One region of the Mesorhizobium sp. M5C.F.Cr.IN.023.01.1.1 genome, then DNA from elsewhere that is predicted to be linked to it. Evidence: predicted binding sites of a transcription regulator. Region 1 holds the regulator's gene; each other region holds the start of a gene.
What was found. The regulator LexA, encoded in region 1, represses DNA repair genes until DNA is damaged. The targets are predictions, from matches to a motif close to TGTTCNNNNTGTGTTCNG.
Positions count from the first base shown of each region.

Region 2: a site for LexA is predicted at 2,206-2,223, ahead of EOA78_RS01560 (sel1 repeat family protein). Genes of this name have one in related genera too.
Region 3: a site for LexA is predicted at 1,872-1,889, ahead of EOA78_RS20100 (UvrD-helicase domain-containing protein). Genes of this name have one in related genera too.

Region 1 is NZ_RZSU01000016.1:81,315-87,644, reverse strand. Features, by position in the region: partial or broken gene glp (gephyrin-like molybdotransferase Glp) at 1-983, shown strand, start outside; gene lexA (transcriptional repressor LexA) at 1,088-1,825, shown strand; gene EOA78_RS09510 (ComEC/Rec2 family competence protein) at 1,819-4,275, opposite strand; gene gltX (glutamate--tRNA ligase) at 4,378-5,802, shown strand; gene gltA (citrate synthase) at 5,985-6,330, shown strand, end outside.
Region 2 is NZ_RZSU01000002.1:90,355-96,684, reverse strand. Features, by position in the region: gene EOA78_RS01575 (AMP nucleosidase) at 1-707, opposite strand, end outside; gene EOA78_RS01570 (hypothetical protein) at 838-1,032, opposite strand; gene EOA78_RS35775 (hypothetical protein) at 1,070-1,228, opposite strand; gene EOA78_RS01565 (DUF2147 domain-containing protein) at 1,565-1,909, opposite strand; gene EOA78_RS01560 (sel1 repeat family protein) at 2,381-2,647, shown strand; gene EOA78_RS01555 (branched-chain amino acid ABC transporter substrate-binding protein) at 3,092-4,213, shown strand; gene EOA78_RS01550 (acetyl/propionyl/methylcrotonyl-CoA carboxylase subunit alpha) at 4,332-6,296, opposite strand.
Region 3 is NZ_RZSU01000050.1:30,957-37,286, forward strand. Features, by position in the region: gene EOA78_RS20100 (UvrD-helicase domain-containing protein) at 1-1,831, opposite strand, end outside; gene EOA78_RS20105 (dienelactone hydrolase family protein) at 2,168-3,073, shown strand; gene EOA78_RS20110 (DMT family transporter) at 3,074-3,979, opposite strand; gene EOA78_RS20115 (Lrp/AsnC family transcriptional regulator) at 4,069-4,548, shown strand; gene EOA78_RS20120 (hypothetical protein) at 4,812-5,936, shown strand; gene EOA78_RS20125 (hypothetical protein) at 6,095-6,292, opposite strand.

The sequences.
Region 1 (6,330 bases):
CGCCGGCCGGGCGCGGCTTTGCCGGAACAGTCGGCCCGGCGCAGGCCGTGCGCATCTTCACCGGCGCGCCGCTTCCTGCAGGCGCCGACACCATCGTCATCCAGGAGAATGCCAGGGATCTCGGCGGCGGCAGCGTCGAAGTGACCGCGTCGACGGTTGAAGGCCGCAACATCCGCCGCCTCGGGCTCGATTTCTCGAAGGGCGACGTCCTGCTGGAGAAAGGCCGCCCGCTTGATCCGGCGGCATTGTCGCTGGCGGCGTCGGCCAACCACCCGCAGGTCAGCGTGGTGAAACGGCCGCTGGTCGCCATCATCGCCACCGGCGACGAATTGCTGCCGCCGGGCAGCGGCCTTGGCCCCGACCAGATCATCTCGTCCAATGCCTATGGCGTCGCCGCCGCGGCCCGCTCGGTCGGCGCAAGCGCGCTCGATCTCGGCATCGCCCCCGACCGCAAGGAGGCGATCGCCACGCTGGTGAAACAGGCGGTCGACGCAGACGCCGACGTCATCGTCACGCTGGGCGGCGCCTCGGTCGGCGACCATGATCTGGTCCATGACGTGCTGACCGGCGAAGGCATGACGCTCGATTTCTGGAAAATCGCCATGCGGCCGGGCAAGCCGCTGATGTTCGGGCGGCTGGGCGACATCCGCTGCATCGGCCTGCCTGGCAATCCGGTGGCGAGCCTGGTCTGCACGCAGCTCTTTCTGAAGCCGCTGCTTGCGCGGCTCGGCGGCCGGGCCTTCCGGCAGGACATGCGTCAGGCGCGGCTCGGCGCCGCCATGCCAGCCAACGATCTTAGGCAGGACTATGTACGCGCGGTGGTGAAGGAAGAAGAAGCCGGCACGCCACTGGCGACCCCGTTCGGCATCCAGGATTCCTCGATGCTCAAAATGCTGGCCGACGCCAACGGGCTGATCGTGCGCGAGCCATTCGCTCCCCCAGCCGCGACGGGCGCCGCGTGCAGCGTGCTGATGCTACGCTGAACAAAACGTCAACACATTCATTAAACTTTAAACGGTTGCGGAACACAACTGGAACAGATAGTGTTTGTTCTGGGTTTGTTTTTCTGATTCTGTTGGGGGTCGCGATGCTGACACGCAAACAACATGAACTGCTGATGTTCATCCACGAGCGGCTGAAGGAAAGCGGCATTCCGCCCTCGTTCGACGAGATGAAGGAAGCGCTCGACCTCGCCTCCAAGTCGGGGATCCATCGGCTGATCACGGCGCTGGAGGAGCGCGGTTTCATTCGCCGCCTGCCCAACCGGGCCCGCGCGCTGGAGGTGCTGCGCCTGCCCGATTCGATCGCGCCCGGCCTCAATGCGGCGCGCAAATTCTCGCCAAGCGTCATTCAGGGCAGCCTTGGGCAGGGCAGCCTCGGACGACAAATCAAACCGGCGCCTTCGCGCCTGCCCGCGGCCGGCAATGACGACGACGTCGTTGCCACCATCTCCATACCGGTGATGGGCCGCATCGCTGCCGGTGTGCCGATCGACGCCATCCAGCACCAGACGCATTCGATCTCGGTACCACCGGACATGATCACCGGCGGCACGCACTACGCGCTGGAGGTCAAGGGTGATTCGATGATCGAGGCCGGCATTTTCGACGGCGACACGGTTATCATCCGCAACGCCGACACCGCCCAGCCTGGCGAGATCATCGTCGCCTTGGTCGACGAGGAGGAAGCGACGCTGAAGCGGTTCCGCCGCAAGGGCGCCTCGATCGCACTGGAAGCCGCCAATCCGGCCTATGAGACGCGCATCTTCGGGCCGGACCGGGTCAAGGTGCAAGGCAAGCTCGTCGGACTGATCCGGCGTTACTGAGCGGCAGGCTTCTTGGGTTTCTCGGCCCTGCGGTATTGCGGCAAGCCCCTCGCCTCGCGCGAAAATCTCCGCTGCTCGTGCCAAGGCCTATATGGCTGTCTGACGGCAAAACGGATTTCTGCGCGCGTCGTCGCTGATAGCGGATCGAAGAAGACGGCGGCACTGCCCATGCGAGCGAGCTGCCGTTTGGTGACGACGAGAACCAGCGGATTGCGGCAGGGATTATAATAGGCTGTGGCATCGTCGATGACGATCAAATCCGCATAGGCACAGGCTGGCCGTGCGGTTTTGCGGTCGTCGGCGAGTGCGATGATCGCGCCGGACGGGTGTCGGGCGAGGCACAGGCCGGCAGTGCAGTAAAAGGGCGCTCCCGGCGGCAGGTCGGCCGGGTCGGCGATGTCGAACCGCACGTCTCCTTTTTCGAATTTTTCCGGCTCGACAATGGTCGCTGAAACCAGCGCATGTTTCCAGTTGTCGGTGGTGAATTCGTTCGAACGCACCCGGTTGACGGCAAGTTCGCCGCCGCCGATCGGCAGCGCCACCAGATGCGCATCTTCCGAAATCAGCACATCGGGGGTGCGCGTGTCGGAAATCGTCAGCAGGCCGGCGAGCGCAAAGGGAAGTGCCGCAAGCCGCAACCATGTCGTCGCCATCGTGGCGATGACCAGGGCGACCGTCACCAGCAGAACCGACTGCAACGAGATCAGCCCGACTGCATCGACCGGCGACCGCTCGGAAATCCATCCCGATATTGCGATCATGGCCGTCAGTCCCTTGCCCATCATGTAGAGGAAAGGTCCGTCGAAGCCGAAAGGCATTGCCAGAGCGCTGAGGACAGCCTGGAACATGACGACCGTGACGATTGGCATGACCGCCAGATTGGCGAACAGGCTAAGCGGCGATACGCGCTGGAAGTGCCAGATGGCGAAGAGCGCGGTGGCGCTGCCGGCAATGATGGAGGTCATTGCGATGGTACCTGTCCCAGCGGCGAGTTTTCGCGTGACGAAAGCGACCGGCGACCGTCGCTGTGGCGGCGCCGTGGCCCTGTCGGTACGATAGTCGGACCAGCCGGCATAGGCGCCCACGAGAGCAGCAGTCGCGGCGAAGGACATCTGGAAGCTTGGGCCGACCACCTCGTGCGGCGACACGACGATGACGGCGATGGCAGAAACCGTCAGATTGCGCATGGTAAGTGCCGCTCGGTCGAACAGCACGGCGACAAGCATTACCGCCAGCATGATGAAGCTGCGTTCAGCCGCGACCACGATACCGGAAAAAATGAGATAGGCAGCGATGGAAAGGAGTGCGGCAGCAGCCGCATATTTTTTGACCGGCCGGCGTGACGAAAAATCGGGAAACAGCGCAAAGGCGCCGCGCAGCAATCCCATGATCGTGCCGGCGACAAGCGCCATGTGCAGGCCGGAAATCGAGATGATGTGGTAGATGCCGGTGCGCCGCATCGATTCGTTTATCTCTTCGGGAATGCCGGCACGCACGCCGACCATCAGTGCGGCGGCAATCTCCCCCTCGGCGCCACCAATGCTGTCCCTGATATGGTCGGCAATGTTTTCGCGCGCCTTTTCGATCGAGGAAGAAAGGCGCGCGGCGAGCGGCGCATCCTCGGAAACGACGATCTTCGGATTGCCGAGGAAAAAGCCACTGGCACCGATACCGGCGAAATAGCTGTCAAAGGAGAAGTCATAACTGTCCGGCCTAACCGGGCCAGTCGGAGGCAAAAGCCTCACATAACCGGTTGCCACCGAGCCTGCAGTCATCTCAGCGGGAATTTTGCGTGCCGAAACCCTGACACGTCCCGGTGCATAACGCAGTGTCGGCCGGGCGGTCGACATCACGTCGATGGTCAGCCTGATCCGGCCGTTCGCCATCTGATCGAGCCTAACGACACGGCCGGTGAGCTGGGTCTGGATTTCCGAACCGAGCATCTGCGTTCCCGCGCGCCAGGTTTCAACCTTGGCGGCGAGAACACCGAATGCGCACAGCAACGCTGCCATGAAGCACAGATGCGTCTTGCGCCATGAGCGGGTGACAGCCGCACACAATGCCGTGAGGACCGCGACGGCAATGGGCTGCGGAAAGTCCGGTTCGACGGCAAGCGAAAAATAGACGATCACCCCGCACGCCAGAAAAACCGGCACCAGCAGGAAGGCGACGCCGCGGTCGAGTTCCAGGCCGGCTGCCGAGGCCACGCTGTTGCGGATACCGGATGGTGAAAGATGGCTGAGCTGTCGGCGGAAACGAATGACAGGCCCGGGTTGTGGAGCCGGTATTGGCGCGGAGCGGTCCGGCGAAAGAGGCTGGGTGGCCGGGTGCGATGCAGGCAGCGAAGCGGGCAGCGGCTCGGCGTGAGGAACGTCGGCAAACAGCGATCGTTCGCTGACGCTTGTGATCGCGCCCTCGCTCTCGTCCACGCCCCGGCCTGGTCCAGCCATCGGGTCTGCCCCTTGCGCCCTTGACCTCCTATGCTACATGAACGCGCGACGCGCGAAAGTCCGCGCAACCACATCCGTTTCCTGCGCTTGCCTGAGAGTTCCATGTCCGACAAGGTCGTCACCCGTTTTGCCCCCTCGCCCACCGGCTTCCTGCATATTGGCGGGGCGCGCACGGCGCTGTTCAACTGGCTGTATGCGAAACACACTGGCGGCAAGATGCTGCTGCGCATCGAGGACACCGATCGTGAGCGTTCGACCGATGCGGCAACCGCTGCCATTCTCGATGGGCTCGCCTGGCTCGGCCTCACCTGGGACGGCGAGCCGGTATCGCAGTTCGAGCGCGCGCCGCGCCACCGCGCGGTCGCCGAGGAGCTGGTGCGGCTCGGCAAAGCCTATTACTGCTATGCGACGCCGGCCGAGCTGGAGGCGATGCGCGAGAGCGCGCGTGCCAAGGGGCTGCCTCCTCGGTATGACGGCCGCTGGCGCGACCGCGACCCGTCGGAGGCGCCGGCCGGCGCCAAGGGCGCGATCCGCATCAAGGCGCCGGCCGGCGGCGAGACGGTGGTGCATGACCGCGTGCAGGGCGAAGTCCGCTTCCCCAACAAGGATCTCGACGATTTCATCATCCTGCGCTCGGACGGCAATCCGACCTATATGCATGCCGTCGTCGTCGACGACCATGACATGGGCATCACCCACATCATCCGCGGCGACGACCATCTGACCAATGCCGCCCGCCAGATGGTGATCTATCAAGCCATGAACTGGGACGTGCCGTCGATGTCGCATATCCCGCTGATCCATGGCGCCGACGGTGCCAAGCTGTCGAAGCGGCACGGTGCCCTAGGCGTCGAAGCCTATCGTGCCATGGGCTACCTGCCTGAGGCACTGCTCAACTACCTGGCGCGGCTCGGCTGGAGCCACGGCGACGACGAGGTCATGTCGATCGCCGACATGATTGCCTGGTTCGACATCGGCGACGTCAACAAGGGGGCCGCCCGCTTCGACTTCGCCAAGCTCGAGGCGCTGAACGGCGTGCATATGCGCCGCATGAAGAACGCCGAATTGCTCGATATCTTCATCGCCACTTTGCCCTATCTGGAAGGCGGCCCGGCGATCGCAGGGCGCCTCGACGACACGCGCAAGGCGCAGTTGCTCGCCGCCCTGCCCGGCTTAAAGGAGCGGGCCAAGACACTGGTCGAGCTGGCCGACGGTGCCGCCTTCCTGTTTGCCGAGCGGCCGCTGCGGATCGACGAGAAGGCGGCGGCGCTGCTCGGCGATGATGCGCGCGAGATCCTGCGGGGTGCTCATGCGGCGCTGAAGGCGATTTCAGGCGACTGGACGGCCGAAGCAGCGGAGGCTGCGATCCGGGAATATGCGGTGGCCGGCGGCCATAAGCTCGGCGCTGTGGCCCAACCATTGCGCGCCGCGCTCACCGGCAAAAGCACCTCGCCGGGCGTGTTCGACGTGCTTGCCGTGCTTGGCCGCGAGGAAAGCCTGGCGCGCGTCGCGGATCAAATCGATTAGCAAAACTGGCCCAAGAAGATTGGCATTGAAAGGTGGGTTTCGCAGTGCAACATTAGATCTTGGCCCAATTTGGCACGCAAATCCAATTGCGGGCGCAAACGCGCGAACTCCGGTGCTTTCGACGTGTTGCGTTGCAGATATTTCGCCTTTGCCGGCACTGAGAAAACCTAAAGGAGTTTGCAATGTCCGAAGCTGCGACAAAAATGGAATTTGGCGGCAAAACCCACGCGTCGACTGCGAAACTTGAATTCGGCGGCAAAACTCACGAACTCAAGGTGCGAAGCGGCTCGGTCGGACCGGACGTCATCGATATCGGCTCGCTTTACAGCACCACCGGGGCGTTCACTTATGATCCCGGCTTCACTTCGACGGCAAGCTGCGAGTCGGAAATCACCTTCATCGATGGCGATGCCGGCATCCTTTTGCATCGCGGCTATCCGATCGACCAGTTGGCCGAGCATGGCGACTTCCTCGAAGTCTGCTATCTCTTGCTCTACGGCGAATTGCCGACCAAGGCGCAGAAGGACG
Region 2 (6,330 bases), on a different contig from region 1:
GGCTCAACGAATTCGACGTATCCGCCGCCGCCTTTCGCCATTAGCTCGTGCGCACGGGCGACGAATTCGTCGATGTAGAACTGGTAGTTGGTGAACAGCACGAAATTCTGGAAATGCTGGGGACTGGTCGCCGTATAGTGCGACATCCGGTGCAGCGAGTAGTCGATGCGTTGCGCCGTGAACGCCGCCAGCGGCCTGGCTTCGCCTAAAGCCACTTCGAACGTGCCGTTGGCGATCTGGTCGTCGGTGCCGTCGAGATCCGGCACGTCGAACAGGTCACGGATCGGCCGCCTGATGCGCTCGGCTGCCGCGCCGTCGACATGGGAGCCTTCCAGGAACGCGAAATGCAGCGGAATGGGCGTCGTCGATTCCGAAACCGTGACCGGAACGCCGTGATTGCGCATGATCAGGCGAAGCTGTTCGATGAGATAGCGTTCGAAAAGGGCGGGCTGGGTTATGGTGGTCGAGAAATGCCCAGGCGTCGGCATATGGCCGTAAGCCTGCCGCGAGTCGATCTGGGTGAACGAAGTCGTGGTGACGCCGACCTCGGGGTAAAAGGCCCGGTAGCGCTTGTTGTTGTCGCCGCCTGCGGCGAGCGCCGTAAACGAATCGCGCAGGAATTTGGTGTTGCGGTCGTAGAGAGCCTGCAGGGCCGCGACGGCCTTTCCGGCATCATTGAAGATCTGCCGGCCAAACGGCTCTGGCATCACGACTGAGTCTATGGCTTGGGGATAGATTCGCTTTTCCATGACCCAATATAGAGGCTTGGCAATACGGTTGGGAGGGGCCAAAGGGTCGTTTTTCATTATTGAATGGATTCAATGAAGGCCGATTGGCCTAGCCTCGCCGCAGGCTGACCAACAACACAAAGCCGACGCCGTTCTTCTTCAACGCCGGCGCTTCGATCGTCGAGCCGGCATCGGCGCGCATCGTGGGCACGGCCAGAACCGGCGCTGCAAGGACCGTCAGGATGAGCGCCGCCCGCGGCAGAAGCCGAAGGGCCTTGAGGGTGTTGGCGACGATGCGGTTCATGGCTTTTGCTTTTTTTCTTTCTCGGGTCTTTGTCGGTTCAGCGGCGAAATTGGTTCATGCAACCGAACCGGCAGGCGTTGGAACTGGCTTCATCCCAGGCACGGGCCGGGCGGCCGGCCTCGGCGACCAGGATGGCGAACAACATGCCGAACAGGCTCATCAGCAGGCAGACGATGGTGAAGCGGCGGGCGAACATTGCGTGGTGTCTCCTTCAACACGCATGAGAATGCCCTAATGCAACTGAACCGGTTCTGATGCCGGCGTTCATCTGCGGTTCAAATTTATCGACGGAGTGTTGAGTGCCGCCGCCACCGCGCGGTCGCCGGCCACGAGCGTCGCCGCAGTCTTGCTGCCGGCCCGCAGTCTTGCTGCCCCCAAATCTTGGTGACTGGGACGAAGGATGCACAGAGATTGCTGTTAGCTAGGGCGCAGAAGGCGAGGCCCGCCCGATCGATCCGGCGTCTCAAACAGACGGCGCAAACAAAAACGGGGCCTTCGCGGCCCCGTTTTCAATTTATGGCGGTGGAAACGATCAGAGCTTGTGCCAAGTCTGGCTCTTGCAAATCAGCCCGCCGAGCACGCAGCCGCTCATCTTGAGCGAAGCGCCTGAGACCGAGGCCTTGCCCGAATAGGTCTTGTCGGTCTCCGGGTCGGTTATGGTGCCCGTATATTTATTGGCGCCGGACACCTTAAACGAACCGATGCGCTTACCGGCAAACTTGCCAGATTTGAGTGTGATGGAAAATGCGCCGCTGCCGCCCGCGATGGCGGCGGTCGCGCCGGCCTGCGTTTTCCAGTTGCCTTCGATCGGATCGGCCCAAGCCGCGCCGGCCATGATCAATGTGGCCGCCAAGGCCATGCTGATTTCGCGAAACATGTTTGTCCTCCCTGTGGAAATCCGGCCGGATGTTCCGCCCGCCGGTCTGCCTTTTACGCAAACGTAAGCTAATTCACGTCCTGGCAAAACAAAAGCGGTGCCGCTGCGGAAGACTTCAGGATTTTCTGGTCGCCCGAAGCGGTCTCATCGGTGAGAAATGAAACGTTCGCAACTCCATCTTTGTCTCCCGTGGTTAGCGGAGTCTTGATCTTCGCCTCGCAAATTTTCGTCAAATTTAGTGTAAACCGGCGAAATTGCTGGCTTTGCATCCTTAACGAATTCTCGCGTTTACCTCTTGTTTTAGCTTTGTTTTCCTCAAATTAAGCACGCCACTTAACGACGGATTCAAGCCTCCGGTTCATTCTCGAAAACATCGAAAGAGCGGCCACCCCCAAGGTTTACCAACAGATACCAAGGGACAGAACGAGGCAGCTCTCGGGAGCCTGACAGGGGCTAGAACAGGGGATTGAAATGGCACGTTTTGAAATGCCTGAAGCCGGCTTCGGCGCCATGGGGGCAACTGCCCAGGCCGACATTCTTTTCGAACTGGGCATGATGTATGCGACCGGCCGCGACTGCGAGACCGATGTCGTCGCCGCCCACAAATGGTTCAATATTGCTGCGATCAAGGGTTCGGTCCGCGCTGCGGAACTGCGCTCGGAATTGTCGGCCGCCATGTCGAAGGTCGAGATCGCCAAGGCACTGCGCGAAGCCCGCGAATGGATGACGATGCACTAAGTTGGCCCGAGTTCATCAGGCACCGAGATCACCGACAGGGACGCTTCAGGTCAAGGCCGCGCAAGACGGCCGGACCGGCAAGAACAAGGCCGCGCAAGACGGTCGAACCAACAATGACAAGAACGCGGCAGGCCGGATACAGCCAGGCTGCGCGACGGACAGGGAAGGCGAGCGGTTTTCGGGCGCGTGAGCGTTCGGGATTGTTCGATCGACAAAGCCGCGACCGGCCGGAACAAGGCAGGCGCGGCTTTTGCGTTTTCTGACCATGATCCCAAAAGTGGAAACCGGTTTTTGGAAAAGATCATGGTCAAACAGAAAGGCTTCAGGCCCAACTGAGTGCCGCCGATGCGCCTAGACAGGCTTGGCGAAGGGTGAGATTCTCCCGGCCACTCTGGAAGAGGCGCGGCCGGAGCGGTCGCGCGAGAGTGGAGGAGTTGTATCACCATGAAAAAGTTGGGTATTTTGAGCGTGGCCATAGTCGGCCTGATGATGAGCGCGCCGGTTGCGTTCGCCGAAGACATCACCTTTTCGGTGGTCGGACCAATGACCGGACAGCTTGCCACCATCGGCGACCAGTTCAAGCAGGGAGCGCAAGCCGCGGCCGACGCGATCAACGCGGCTGGAGGTGTCGAAGGCCGCCAGATCAAGCTCGACGTCCAGGATGACCAGTGCGATCCGAAACAGGCGGTTTCGGTCGCCAACCGCATCATTGCCAACGGCGTCAAGTTCGTCGATGGGCATGCCTGCTCGGGCTCAAGCATTCCGGCCTCGGCCGTCTATGCCGAAGCCGGGGCGCTGATGATGAGTCCGGCTTCGTCGAATCCAGAGCTGACCGACGCGGCCGCGAAAGCCGGCTGGCCGACGATCATGCGCCTTTATACGCGCGACGATGCGCAGGGCGCTTTCATCGGTCCATGGATCGCCAAGAAGTATGCCGGCAAGAACGTCGTTATCATGCACGACAAGAGCGCCTATGGGCAGGGCGTCGCCGACGCCGTCAAGGCAACGATGAACCAGAACGGTCTCAAAGAGATCCTTTACGAGGGCATCAACGCCGGTGAAAAAGACTACGCGGCACTTGTCACAAAGCTCAAGGACCTGAAGGCGGATGTGGTCTATTTCGGCGGCTACCACCCCGAAGCCGGCCTCATCCTGCGCCAGTCGGCGGAACAGAACCTGAAGTATCAGCTGATCATGCCGGACTCGATCGCCACGCCGGAATTCTGGCAGGTCGCCGGTCCGGCCGGCGAAGGCACCATGTTTGTCTTCCCGTCGGATCCGCAGGCGAAGCCCGAAGCCAAGGAAGCCATCGAAAAGATCAAGGCGGGCGGCTTCGTGCCCGAGGGCTTCACGCTGTTCTCCTATGCCGTGATCCAGGCCTTTGCCGAGGGTATCAAGCGCGCCGGCAGCGACGACCCGGCCAAGGTCGCCGAAGCGCTGAAGAATGGTGAGCCGATCAGCACCGTCGTCGGCCCTGTCACTTTCGATGAAAAGGGCGACCTCAAGAACGTCAGCTACGACATCAACCAGTGGCACGACGGCAAATACGCGCCGATCCAGCCGTAAATCGCCGGCGTCGCTTAGCGACCATCGGAGATGGCCGGGCAGACCCGGCCATTTTCATTTTGGGCACGCGTTTGTGGCGCGTGTCTTCGACGTCGCCTCGTGGATGAAGGAACAGCGGTCAGACGTGGGCTTCCTCGGCAAAACGCACCAGCACGGTCCCGTCGGTGACTTGTGCACCCTCCGCCGCGATCTCGGCGATCGTCCCGTCATGAGTGGCGGAAATCGTGTGCTCCATCTTCATCGCTTCCAGGATCAACAGCGGCTGACCCTTGATGACGGCGTCGCCTCTTGCCGCGCGCACCAGCTTGACCAGGCCCGGCATCGGCGCGCGCAGGCTGTCAGAGCCGGCGGCGATTTCGTCGGCCCTCGCCAGCGGGTCCGGCACCGCGAAGCTGTAGCCGATGGCGCCCGAAAAGACAGTGACATGGCCTGGCCAGCGGGCGAGGCGAGGGGCGGCGCGAAGATCGAGCGGACTGGCGCTGTCATAAGGTGCGTCCAGTGCCACTTGGAAGCGCTTGTCCGGCCGCACCGACACAAGCGCGACGATCTCATCATCGCCGTATCGTAGCCGCGTGCGCCGCGGAACAGTGTGGAAATGCGAATAACCGGCAAGCGACGACCACGGATCGTTGGACGGCGCCTGAGCCCCGGAGCCGGACGCCGCAAATGCGGCTGCGGCGACGATCTCGCTGCTCGGCGGCGGGACTGCGGTCAGCGCTTGCTGATGCCTGCCGATCAGGCCGGTATCGACATCGCCTGCCGAAAAGTCCGCATCAGCGGCAAGAGCAGCGAGAAAGGCGGTGTTGACGGTCGAGCCGGCGATCTCGGTCTGCGAAAGGGCTATGCCCAGCGCTTCGAGCGCCGCCTGCCTGCTCTTGCCGTGCACGATCAGCTTGGCGATCATTGGATCGTAGAACGGCGAGATGGCATCGCCGGCCCGCACGCCGGTCTCGATCCGCATGCTGGCGCCCTCGGGCGCGGTATCCGGAAATTTCAGGTGATGCAGCGTGCCCGTCGCCGGCAAAAAACCCTTTGCCGCGTCCTCGGCATAGATGCGCGCTTCGAAGGCATGGCCGGAGAGCGTGATCTCGCTCTGCGTGTTCGGCAGCTTCTCGCCGGACGCTACCCGCAACTGCCATTCGACCAGGTCGATGCCTGTGACCATTTCGGTGACGGGATGCTCGACCTGCAGGCGGGTGTTCATCTCCATGAACCAGAAGCGGTCGGCCTTCAGCCCTTGCGAGGCATCGACGATAAACTCGATCGTGCCGGCGCCGAAATAGTTGATCGCCTTGGCGGCCTTCACCGCCGCCTCCGTCATCGCCTTGCGCAATGCTGGCGTCATCGAGGGGGCAGGGGCTTCCTCGATCACCTTCTGGTGGCGGCGCTGCGCCGAGCAGTCGCGCTCGTAGAGATGCACGACGTTGCCGAAAGTGTCGCCGAATACCTGAACCTCGATGTGGCGCGGCTTGTCGATATATTTCTCGACCAGCACGCGGTCGTCGCCGAAAGCGGCCTTGGCCTCGCGCCGTGCACCAGACAGCGCCTCGGAAAAGTCGTCGGGGTGTTCGACGCGCCGCATGCCCTTGCCGCCGCCGCCGGCGCGCGCCTTGATCAGCACGGGATAGCCGATCTCGCGTGCCTTGGAGGCGAGTAGCACGATCTCCTGCGCCTCGCCGTGATAGCCCGGCACAACAGGCACGCCGGCCTTCTCCATCAGCCGCTTGGCCGCGTCCTTCAGCCCCATGGCGCGGATTGAGGCCGCTGACGGGCCGATGAAGACGAGCCCCGCAGCCGTCACCTGGTCGACGAAGTCAGGGTTCTCCGAGAGGAAGCCGTAGCCCGGATGGATGGCTTCCGCGCCGGTGGCCAAAGCCGCCGCGACAATCTTGTCGCCGCGCAAATAACTTTCGCCGGCAGGCGAGGAGCCAATATGCACCGCCTCGTCGGCCATCTCGAGATGCAGCGACTTCGCATCGGCATTCGAATAAACCGCGACCGTGCGCACGCCCATCTTGCGTGCCGTGCGGATCACCCGGCAAGCGATCTCGCCGCGATTGGCAATCAGGATCTTGGCGAACATGGAGCCTCCGCGAGTAAGGTTCGAACCCCGCGGG
Region 3 (6,330 bases), on a different contig from region 1:
AGGAGCGCAGCGATTCGTACTCCTCCATGGAGCGGATCAGTTCTTTGAGGTTTTCCAGCCGGCCGGGGGCTTCCACCGAGCGGTCGTTCTTCCACATGTCGGTGTAGCCGCTCTCCTCCAGGATGGTCTCGGCAAGCTCGGTGTGCGGCGTGGTCTCCAGTGCCTTCTGCCAGCGCTCGAAATTGGCGGCGACCTCGCGCAATGCTGCGCGCGGCTTCGGCTTCAGCTCGTCGCTCTCGGCGAGTTTTTCCGCAGCCTCCAGCATCGGGATGCGCAGCGCCCTGGCGGTATCGTGGATCTGGCGGATGGTGGCTTCGCCCAACCCGCGCTTCGGCACGTTGACGATGCGCTCGAAGGCGAGGTCGTCGGCGCCTTGGGCGACGACGCGGAAGAAGGCCAGCGCATCGCGGATTTCGAGGCGCTCGTAGAAGCGCGGGCCGCCGATGACGCGATAGTTGAGGCCGAGCGTGACGAAGCGGTCCTCGAACTCGCGCATCTGGAAGGAGGCGCGGACAAGAATGGCCATGTCATTGAGATTGTGCTTCTGCCGCTGATAGGCTTCGATGGTTTCGCCAACGGCACGGGCCTCTTCTTCCGAGTCCCAGGCGGCATGGACATGCACCTTCTCGTCGTCCTCGGCGACCTTTTCGGTGAACAGCGTCTTGCCGAAGCGGCCCTCATTGTGGGCGATCAGATGAGAAGCAGTGCCCAGGATGTGGGCGGTGGAGCGGTAGTTGCGCTCCAGCCGGATGATCGTGGCGCCAGGGAAATCCTTGTCGAAGCGCAGGATGTTGTCGACCTCGGCCCCGCGCCAGCCATAGATCGACTGGTCGTCGTCGCCGACGCAGCAAATGTTGACTTTATTTTCGCTCACGGGCTGTTCCGCGCCTGTCGGCGCGGGCCCTCCGCGGGGGCCTCGCAAGGGCTCGGACGCCCGGTCGGGCTTGCGGCCTTCGGCCGTTCGCAAACCTGTTGATGTTGAAGCTCGTCCGGCATCCGGCCGCTGCGCCAGCAGCCGCAGCCACATGTACTGCGCGGTGTTGGTGTCCTGATACTCGTCGACGAGGATGTATTTGAAGCGCTTGTGGTACTCCTTCAGCACGTCCGGATTGGTGCGGAAGATGCGGATCGGATGGCACAGGAGATCGCCGAAGTCGCAGGCGTTCAGCGTCTTCAGCCGCTCCTGATAGGCCTTGTAGAGCTCGCGGCCCTTGCCGTTGGCGAAGGCGCGGGCGTCGCCCTCGGCAATGTCGGCGGGGCCAAGACCTTTGTTCTTCCAGCCGTCGATCATCTGGGCGAACTGCTTGGCCGGCCAGCGCTTGTCGTCCAGCCCCTCGGCCTGGATGAGCTGCTTGATCAGGCGCACGACGTCGTCGGTGTCGAGAATGGTGAAGTCGGATTTGAGCCCGGCAAGTTCGGCGTGTCTGCGAAGCAGCTTTACTCCGATCGAGTGGAAGGTGCCGAGCCACGGCATGCCCTCTATCTGATGGCCGACCAGCAGGCCAATCCGCTGTTTCATTTCGCGCGCCGCCTTGTTGGTGAAGGTGACGGCGAGGATCTGCCAAGGCTCGGCCCTCTTGGTCTCAAGGATGTGAGCGATGCGGGTGGTCAAGACGCGCGTCTTGCCGGTGCCGGCGCCGGCCAGCACCAGAACCGGGCCTTCGGTGGTTTCCACCGCCAGCCGCTGCTCGGGGTTGAGCCCGTTCAGATAGTCGGGCGCGTTGGTGTGGCCGCTGCGGGCAGCCATGGCGCGCGCGGCAATGCCGGACGGGGCCGTGGGCCGCGCATTCGGTTCGTCAAAAAAGGGCATGTCTTCCGAAAAGCCGGACATTGTCCCCGAATGTAGTGATTCGGCAGCGAAAGGCCAGAAGTGTCTCCGTTTTGTTCTCTGTCCAGGCGGGGGAGTTACAAATCCGGTAGAACACCACCTATAGCGCCGGCCTGCTTGACAGGCACGGCAGGCCGGAGAAAGCAGCACGCAGGTGCGCGGTTGCCCATGGGCGCGCCGCGAAGCGCATCGGTCGGAAGGAGTATCATCCTGGACCAGCCGCCGGTCTGGCGGACCTGCGCTTGCGTCAGCAGCGCCTCACTGATCCGTGACTGGACCGTGCGGGCTCCTATCCTATGTTGCGCGGCGGAAGTACTTCCCGAAGCCGAGGAGAGCGCCATGACAAAACCGAGCCCTGCCAGCCCAGCCGTCACGAGACCCGCCATTACCCAGGCGATGATAGACGCCTATGACGAATACACGCATCTGACGCTCGACCGGCGGCGCTTCATGGAACAGTTGACCAGGCTTGCCGGATCAGGTGCGGCGGCGGCCGCAATCGCGCCGCTGCTGGCGGCGAATTCAGCACGGGCGGCGATCGTTGCCGAGGACGATTCCCGCGTGACGGGCGAGGACATCAGCTATCCCGGCAGCGGCGGCGAGATGAAGGGCTATCTGGTCAAGCCTGCCGGCCAGTCCGGCAAGCTCGGGACTGTCATCGTCGTGCATGAGAACAGGGGGCTCAATCGACATATACGCGACGTGGCGCGGCGCGTGGCGCTGCAAGGGTTCGTGGCGCTGGCCCCGGACTTCCTGTCGCCGCTCGGTGGTACGCCGGCCGACGAAGACAAGGCGCGTGACCAGTTCTCCAAGCTCGATCCGGCGCAGACCGTCGCCAATGCGGTCGCAACAGTCGCTTTCCTCAAAGAACACGCGGAAGGCGACGGCAAGGTCGGCGCGGTCGGCTTCTGCTGGGGCGGCGGCACGGTGAACACGCTAGCGGCCAACACGCCGGATCTGGCTGCCGCTGTCGCCTATTACGGCATGCAGCCGAAGGCCGAGGATGTGCCGAAGATCAGGGCGGCGCTGCTGCTGCATTATGCCGGGCTCGACACCCGCATCAATGCCGGTATCGACGCCTTCAAGAAGGAACTCGATGCCGCCAAGGTCGAGTACACGGTCTATGTGTATGAAGGCGCCAATCATGCCTTCAGCAATGACACGTCCGCGGCCCGCTACGACAAGAACGCGGCGGACCTCGCTTGGGGCCGGACGATCGCCTTTCTGAGGGAGAAGCTTGCCTGATCAGGCATCTGCTGGTTTGTGAAAAGCGACCCCGGCCACCACCAGCGCAATGCCGATGCAATCGATAGGGCTGGGTATCTGGCGGAGCACAATGACGCCGATCAGCGTGGCGATGACCGGCAGCAACGACAGCATCAGCGCGAAGCTCGAGCGCGGCAGCCGCGACATGGCAAGCTGGTCGCATATATAGGGGATGACCGACGAGCAGATGCCGACGCCGATGGCGGCGATGAGCAGTGGCGGCGCCGAGAAAGCCGGCAGCGCATCGGTGAAGCCGATCGGCAGCACGATGAGGAAGGCGACCGCCATGGCGGCACCCAGGCCGGCGATGCCGTCGCCAGCGCCGGCGGCGGCGACGCGGTGGCCAAGCACGATGTAGCCAACGAACAGCGCGCCGTTGAGGAAGGCCCAGAACAGGCCGATCGGGTCGCTTGACCATTTGACGTCGATCAGCAGCAAGGTGCCGATGACGGCGACGGCAAGGGCTGCGAGATTGCGCGGGCTTCTGACGCCGACAAGCGGGACGCCGATGGTGCCGACGAATTCGATCGCCGCGACCAGCGAGATCGGCAAGCGTTCCAGCGCCAGGTAGAACGAGCAATTCATTATGCCCAGGCAGGCACCAAAGGCGAGAAGCAGCAGTCTTGTCGGGCGGTCGGCGCGGGCGAAGACCGTCCATGGCCGGGTCAGCGGCGTAAAGACCAGGGCGGCCGTGACGATGCGCAGCCAGGCCATGCCGAGCACGCCGACATGCGGGAAAAGCAGCACGGCGAAAGCCGGCCCGAGATAGTGGAACACGGCGCTGACCCCGAACCAGACATGCGGCGGCAGCGAGGTCGCCAGCTTGCCAAAGACGGGCCCGGCGAGGGCAGGGATTGCAGCAGGGGCTTGCGCTGGATCATCCATAAGATCATTATCGCAGGCAGTTTTTTGGATTTATATGGCTGATAGCCGGCCGAAAAGATAATCTCTTTTCCAAAACCAAGGAGTTTTGTCTGAAACGCCTTCGAAACGAAAATACCGACTTGGATGCGGCTGATCTGAAAATCCTGCGCCTGCTGGAAAAGGATGCGCGCACCAGCACCGCTGAACTGGCGCGTTCCGTCGGTCTGTCGGCGCCGAGCGTGGCGGAGCGCATCCGGCGGCTGCAGGAGAGCGGCGTGATCGAGGCCTATACGGTGCGGATCAACCCGGCCGCGCTCGGCATGAAGCTGTCGGCATGGCTGCGGATCAGGCCGGTGCCCGGGCAACTGGCTGTGGTCGCCGAGATCATCCGCGATCTGCCGGAAATCGCGCAATGCGACCGGGTGACCGGCGAGGACTGTTTCGTCGCGCTGGCGCATTTCGGCTCGGTGGCCGAACTCGAACGGGTGATCGACCGGATCATTCCGTTTGCGATGACCAACACCGCGATCATCCAGTCGTCGCCAGTGGTGGCGCGCTCGCCGCTTGGGGCGATCAAGCGCCAGCGTTGATGTTGAAGGCCGATGCGATCGTTCGTAAGTAAGTGGGTAACAGACACGTATCCCGATCGACACCCTTTCTGACGCTGTGGTCAACGCCTTGGTCGAGGACGGCTCGCTGTCTGACGCAAATTTACAGGCCGCTGTGGCAAAATCTTGCTCGGGCCGGAGGTTTTCGAGGAAGTGAAGGAGGATTAGGGAACTTCGGCCCACCGAGCAGTAGGCCGTCTATCAGCAGTCGGATATAATCCCGGCCATGGCACGATATTTTGGGGATGAATGGCACGCAAATTTCGACCTACCGGCCGATCCCGCAGGTCGAAACGGCGGTGTTAGATGCTAACGTTCTCCTTGACGCCGCACTCATTGTCGACGGGGTCGGCGCTAATGCGGTGGCTGCTCTCAACGCAAGAGGAGTAAAGCTTGTTACCAGTGCTCGCGCTTGGGAAGAGCTTCACGAAACTCTATCAAAATTTAGAAATGGTTTGGCGCCGATCGACGCCATCGTTGATAAAGTTCTTGCAGGGAAGGTGGAGATTCGGACCGCAGAGGGTAGCCTGTCGAAAATCTCCGATCATGACCGGCATGTGGCACTCCTTGCCGCGGAGTGCAAAGGTTGCCTCCTCACTGAAGACCTCGAACTCATCAACGACATGAATGCGGCGTCTCTGCACGCCCGCACTCTGAGAGAGACACTATACGAATATCATAGCCTGCCTTCCGGGATCATCCCCGCTGCGCATGGAACAGCCTTCGGGGCGGATGGTCATATCTTCGCTAAAGCGGATGCCCACCTGGACATTCTGGGCGAGAGCAGAGAATGGAACCTTTTTGCGAATGAAGACCTAGGGCGAGTGGCCTATGACAGTCGGCTAAGGTCATTTTGCTTCTTCGGCGCGGATGATTCCCCGTTATTGAATGTACCGTTCGAACTCCAACCCGATGTGACTTTTGCAATTGCTCTCGACTACGCGACCGGTTCAAGTAGCACCACCTTCTCACTGAAAGTTTGCTATCAGGGCAGTGATGATGTGTGCACTGTTAGTACGAGGGCCGCAGCCTTAAAAAGGGCCCCAAGATCAGACGTCCGATGGCTTAATAGGTTCGAGAAACCGGAAGGCTGGAAAGGGCACTTTCAGGTTGGCACATTCGGTCCCTACCGACTTAGCCGGTCGAGCTGGAGGTCTTCTCGCCGGCTTGTTGGAGTCGCGCCCAGCACCTTGACTGCTGACCTATCATTTTGCGCTGCCCTTCTTTGCGACGTTAAGAGCGATGCCGTCAGGCGTCCAACTTGGTCGCAGGCTGCCACGCTATCACATATTAGCGCGCCAGGCTTCTACCCGGGCACCCGAGCCAAAGAACGGGAAGCCTCCTGGTTTCCGGACAGTTGGTCGTCCTAGTAGGACCGGTCAAACACTTTCGCGGCCGCGAGACTTTAGAGGTCAACATGCAATTCACCGACGCTGTACCCGTAGCGGGAACGCGTTGACACGATGGGGAGAAGTGTCGGCAAACGGATGAGTTGCGCAAAGCCGGGAGCTATTTCACATCGGCGACGCTAGGCGTGGCCGCGCTTCATCCGCGCTTGCTTCAGGATGGCGCGCCAGCGGATCATGGCGAAAGGGATCGGCTCGTTGTTGTTGGCGATGTGAAAAATCTCGTTGTTGAGGTTCTTCAGCGAGCGCCAGAAATCATAGTCGGTGATGCGTGGGTCGGCCGCCAGCCTGTCCGCCTCGACCTTGATGTCGGTTTTCATGCACGTTCCCCGAACCGCTTCAGCCCCCGCCGCCCGTA